2 linked regions of the Acaryochloris sp. CCMEE 5410 genome follow. The protein of the gene in region 2 interacts with the protein of the main gene of each other region in a pairwise test. Links are inferred from orthologs where the notes say so. Each region holds a gene or a part of one and is shown on either strand. Other genes may lie near its edges.

Evidence for each region.
Region 1: the proteins of ruvC (region 2) and ruvA interact in binary tests that used the Escherichia coli proteins (3 or more experiments, as listed by UniProt). The link is inferred for Acaryochloris sp. CCMEE 5410 from one-to-one orthologs.

Annotation. Positions count from the first base shown.
Region 1 is NZ_AFEJ02000001.1:3,492,633-3,495,617, reverse strand. Bases 4-2,980 are described here. They hold ruvA (Holliday junction branch migration protein RuvA), read left to right. Parts: upstream 4-1,167; coding sequence 1,168-1,794; downstream 1,795-2,980. Other genes in these bases: ON05_RS15975 (cobyrinate a,c-diamide synthase), read right to left, coding at 2,646-2,980; ON05_RS15980 (hypothetical protein), read left to right, coding at 2,018-2,641; ON05_RS15990 (sucrose-phosphate phosphatase), read left to right, coding at 422-1,171; ON05_RS15995 (MFS transporter), read right to left, coding at 4-364. In the rest of the region: more of ON05_RS15995, read right to left, coding at 1-3; more of ON05_RS15975, read right to left, coding at 2,981-2,985. UniProt on the Escherichia coli protein: The RuvA-RuvB-RuvC complex processes Holliday junction (HJ) DNA during genetic recombination and DNA repair.
Region 2 is NZ_AFEJ02000001.1:1,529,013-1,531,844, reverse strand. Bases 1-2,824 are described here. They hold ruvC (crossover junction endodeoxyribonuclease RuvC), read left to right. Parts: upstream 1-1,089; coding sequence 1,090-1,560; downstream 1,561-2,824. Other genes in these bases: lepA (translation elongation factor 4), read right to left, coding at 1,776-2,824; ON05_RS06775 (hypothetical protein), read right to left, coding at 281-871; menB (1,4-dihydroxy-2-naphthoyl-CoA synthase), read right to left, coding at 1-272. Also shown: more of lepA, read right to left, coding at 2,825-2,832.

The DNA.
Region 1 (2,985 bases), 2.0 Mb from region 2 along the record:
CGAATCCCATTATGATGTTCCCGAGGACTAGCATCCCCAAGGACTGGGCAATCGCGATGATACCGGCTGCGATCGCAGAAATAAACAACGATAACAATAAGGTTCGCCGTCGTCCCCACCATCGAGAATCCGTCATCGATCCACTTAAAACCCTGCCCACAATTCCTGAAATCGAGGCACTTCCAATGGCAAACCCGACCGAGGTGGCGGTGAGTCCGACTTTATTCACAAAGAAAATCTGCAAGAAATACAGCGTGAAGCCCGTTCCCATTTGTGAGAGCAACCGTCCTGCCGCTAAAATCCATACCTGTGGGTCTAGGCTGGGGATCCAACGGGTCCACCGCTGCCAACGGAAAAATTTCATTATGTTAAGCTTTCTCAGAATAATAGACTGAACATAGGGAGCGTTTTAGGAACTATTGTGGCGAAATTTCTCTTGATAACTGATTTAGACAATACGCTCGTTGGCGATCGATCCGCCCTCGAACAGCTCAACCAGACCCTCATGCAAGTCCGGCAAGAGCAAGGACTGTTGCTAGTCTATTCCACAGGACGTTCCCTCACCTCATTCAATCAATTGCGGTCCCAAGAGCCAATGTTGGCTCCAGATGCCCTAGTGACATCTGTCGGTACCGAAATTTACTATGGCGGTAGCACCACTCCGGATCCAGATTGGTCGGAAAAACTCAATCAAGGATGGCAGCGTCAAGATGTCTTGTCGATTACTGCCCACTTTAATGATTTAGTGTTGCAGCCTGAGACGGACCAAGGTCCCTATAAAGTCAGCTTTTTTCTAGAACCCACCTTGGCTGCGGATTTATTACCGCGTTTAGATGTGGCCCTCCATATTCGTGGCTTAGATGTCAAGCTTGTGTATAGTGGCGGCAAAGACCTCGATATCCTGCCGCTCCATGGAGATAAAGGACAAGCCATGCAATACCTGCGGGGGCAATTTGGCATTTCTGCCGAGCAAACCGTGGCCTGTGGTGATTCGGGCAATGATCAGGCTTTATTTAGTACGGGGCCAGAACGAGGCATTATTGTGGGGAATGCTCGCTCCGAGCTGCTGCAATGGTATCAAGAACATAATCAGGATGATATATACCTTGCTAAAGCGAATTGTGCGGGCGGTATTTTAGAAGGGCTCCGTCATTTTAGTTATGTCCAATGATTGGTTTTCTGCAGGGATATGTCGTTAGTCTTCAGCAAACCAGTACCCATCGAACCTTGTTGACTTTGGATGTGAACCAGGTCGGATATGACCTCTATGTTCCCGGTCGTATCCGCCAACATTTGCCCCCAGACCAGGAATTGATGCGGGTGTTTACTCATTTGCAAGTCCGTGAAGATCAAATGGTATTGTTTGGCTTTGGGGTTGTAGCGGAGCGCGATCTGTTTCGCCAACTGATTGCAGTGAGTGGAATTGGTCCCCAGTTGGCATTGGCCTTAATCGATACTTTGGGATTACAGGATCTGGTGCAAGCTATTGTGAATAGCAACACGAAGATGTTGGCTAAGACCCCTGGTGTGGGAGCTAAGACGGCTGAACGTATTGCCTTAGAGCTGCGGTCAAAGTTGGCCGAATGGCGTGATCAGGCCGGTTTAAAAACTTTACCTAGTGCCGGGCCGATTGATAGTGTGCAAGAAGATGTGGAGATGACGCTCTTGGCTTTGGGGTATACCAGCCAAGAAGTGATGCGGGCGTTACAGGCCGTAGGGCAAAATACAGCGTTGGCCAAAAATTCAGATACTGAAGCCTGGATTCGAGAAGCTATTGCGTGGCTAAGTCAATAGCTTAGACACTGGTATGGCTTGGGATGTTTCTCTGGAGTGTTCTGGAGACATATCTTATGTCAACTAGAGCAGTTTTGGCAGGATAAAACAACATAATTCTTAACAGGCTGACGACGAATGAGGTCACTTTTTGTCACCTTTGGATACTGACAAGGTCACTAAATTATTTTATTGAGTGGAATATAGATATTTATGCTTATCTCTATTTCTTCAATAATGAAAAATGATACCCAATCATCTTGTTAATCAATGGATAACAAAAGCTTTTCAAAGCTATCTAGAAGATAAAGAACGCCAAATTTACTTAACACGAATACTGTCTGTTCTGACTCAGTCTGATCAGCTTTGGTCAGACGATAGTCCTTTGTATGACCAGGCATTGCAGCAAACTTTGAGCCAATTCTGTCAAGATTTCAATACATCGAGCTTGGATGTTCAAGCGTATGGAGAGTGGTCCCAGCTCATCCAATCTTTTAATCGAGATTTGCAACAGCAGCTCCGGCGTTTGCAGGCAGCTCAAGACTTAAATCGGCTGGATCGAGAAGATTTTTCCTCCGGGAAAGACTCAATGAAAGTCGTGTCGTCCTTAACTATGCAGATCTACGAATGGGTTAAAAGTGACATTAAGGGCGAGTTAAGGGCAACTCATCTGGCCAATTATCCGGCTGCTAATTGCCAAACCTTGATTGAGAGGCGTTTACCGCCTGAGCAAAGTTGGGAAGAGATTGCAGCTGATTTAGGACTTTCGGTGCCGGTGATCAGCGGTTTTTATCAACAAGAATGTTTGCCGCGGTTGCGACGTTGTGCCATGTCTAAGAATGCATTGGCGAGACCAAAAGCCTGCTAGAGCTTCAGCGGGTTGCTTTAAAGTCTCGGCATTGTTGGATAAAACGTTTCGGTATCTCAGGCTGGTTTCCCCAGTGAAGATGTAGGTACGAGGCGTGAACGTTATACCGATGCCAGCCTTCTGAAATCTTTGAGGGGTGAGCAACGGTCTGTCGTGAGAACGTATACGTGGGGTTATCTCCGTCCTGATCCAGTTCGGAGTGGTGAAATTCATGGCCCCAAACCGTCGTTCCTGCCGTGAGTAGGGGAGTGTTTTGGGTTGCGATCGCACATCGATACCCCAGCGTTAATCGCTTCGCCATCTTGACGTTTGCTGGCAGTATGCCCACCATCGGAAACCTTTTT
Region 2 (2,832 bases):
CCGACATAGCCCGCTTCCCCTCGAATACTTTGGTCCCCACCAGAGCAAAACGCATATTTACCATCTGTATGGGGACCGGCCCCAGTGAGCAGAATAACCCCAAGGCTCGGGTCTTCTCGAGCGTCGATAAAAGCATCATAAAGTTCAAAAATCGTTTGGGGCCGAAAGGCGTTCCGTTTATGGGGCCGATTAATGGTAATTTTGGCAATGCCGTCAGCTTTGTGATACAGGATATCTTGATAGGATTTGACGGATTGCCAAGAGAAAGACATGACTTGCGCTAATTAGAAACTTCTGCAAATTCTATTACAGCACCTTCGTAGGTCTTAACTAAGAAGTTTAGTGGTTTTTCGCGCCGAATCTTATATTTCACATAGCGGGTTTGCACCTTCATCAAAATCTGCTCTAGGCAGTCATGGTCAAAGCAAACATGACGCTGTCTATTTTTGTCCCCAATGCTTGCACCACCAATCACATGCAACTGGACATTTTTTTTGAGTTGATACCAAAAGCCATCCGTTCCGCTTAATTGCTGCATAGCTGGTCGGCCAAAGTCCGTAGACATATAGAGGGGATCTATCCCTGATAGGCCTAAGGTTTGCTCATAGTTGTAGTAGTAGTGAAGGGGAACTTCTGCCGTTCGTAACTGCAGCTCTCCTTCAAAAAACTGGCGGGCTAATTCCAGATCTGACACCATCAGAGTATGCACCTTGGGCGCACTCGACAGGAACATCCACATAGCCCCAGCATAGGCAGCTAAAAGCATCACCATCACCCCTTGGGTAGAGAAGAGGCCATCAATGGGTAGAAAAAAGCCCGCAATCAAAGGAGTCTGTAAAGGGGTAAGGCTGAGATAGATAGGGAAAGTCATTCCGGTTTCTATGGGTTTCTATAGGAAGGTAAAAATCAAACTGAAACAGTACAGACTGCTCCTATACGAGTTGAAAGTCAGTTAATGACATAACGTCTTACTATTATAAGAATCCTAGGATAGAGAATCGAGGCCAATATAAGGCGAAACCCTATCTTGAAGACCTCATGACTGTAGCCTATTGTCATACGTTGTGCTTAAAGGCTGCTCTATCAATAGTGACAAAAAAAATTTTGGGTTTAGATCCGGGATTAGCGTCCTTAGGCTTCGGGGTGATTTGTACAGAGTCTGATAGCATTGGACTCCTTGACTTTGGAATTATCCAAACACCAGCCAAAACAGATATTGGGGAACGATTGCAGATTATTTATGAGGACTTACATCAAGTTCTCAACACCCATCAGCCTGATGTGGTGGCGATAGAAAAACTTTTCTTCTATCGCATGGGCAATACAATTTTGGTAGCCCAAGCTCGTGGGGTTGTCTTGCTGGTCTTAGCACAGCATCAGCTTCCCATTATTGAATACACACCGGCCCAGATTAAGTTGGCTCTAACTGGATATGGCGCAGCAGATAAGATTGCTGTGCAAGAAGCCGTTGCCAGAGAACTCTGCTTAGATTGCTTGCCTCGGCCAGATGACGCGGCAGATGCCCTAGCAGTTGCCCTGACCGCATGGTTTCAGCGATAAGCGCTATTATGCATCAAAATATGGGCTGACGTCCCCTATTAAACTATCTTGATTATAGCCAAAGCATCAAAAAAAATTGATACTGACTCCAAACTTTTTTTGTTTGTAAAGCGCCAAAGTCACCTAAAAATGGGCATCCTGAGTAGGTTGATAAGCCATAGCTGCCCCTAGAAATTATTTGCTAGGGGCTTTCCTGTTCTGGGAGAAAATTGAATTTATTCATCCGTAATCCTCAGAACAGCCATAAAGGCTTCTTGGGGAACATCAACTCGTCCCACGGACTTCATTCGCTTTTTACCTGCCTTTTGCTTTTCTAGGAGCTTGCGCTTTCGAGAAACGTCGCCACCATAGCATTTCGCTAATACGTCTTTTCTAAGCGCTGGAATGCTTTCACTGGCAATCACCTTAGCTCCAATCGCAGCTTGTATCGGAATCTTAAATTGATGTCTGGGAATTAGCTCTCGTAGCTTACTCACCAAAGCGCGCCCTGTGTAATACGCCTTATCTCGATGGACAATCGCCGCTAGGGAATCAACGGGATCGGCGTTAATCAATATATCTAACTTGACCAGGGGATTTTCACGATAGCCAATCAAGTGATATTCCATGCTGGCATATCCGCGAGAACGAGACTTCATCTGATCAAAGAAGTCAGTGACCACTTCAGCTAAGGGCAACTCGTATACCAGGGTCGTTCGCCCTGGGGTGAGATATTTCATGTCTTTGAAGGTACCACGACGGCTCTGACCTAGCTCCATCAGAGTGCCGACATATTCTTCAGGGGTAATCATATCGACCTGAACAAACGGTTCCTCGATTTTTTCGCGATGTTGAGGGTCTGGGAGGGAGCTAGGGTTATCGATCAGCAAGGTTTCGCCCTTAAGGGTCGTGATCCGATAAACCACAGAGGGAGCCGTAATGATCAAATCCAAGTTATATTCTCGTTCCAGGCGCTCTTGCACGATTTCCATATGCAGGAGGCCTAAGAACCCACACCGAAACCCAAATCCCATGGCACTAGAGGTTTCAGGTTCATAATTCAACGCTGCGTCATTGAGTTTGAGACGCTCTAAAGCATCTCGTAAATCTGGGAATTGATCGGCATCAGTGGGAAACATGCCGCAAAATACCATGGGTTTAGCTTCTACATAGCCAGGTAGCGGTTCAGCTGCTTGGGCTTTGGCTAGGGTAATCGTGTCACCGACTCGGGCATCCTCAACGGCTTTAATCGCAGCAGCAATGTAACCCACTTCCCCAGCATGCAATTCGTCC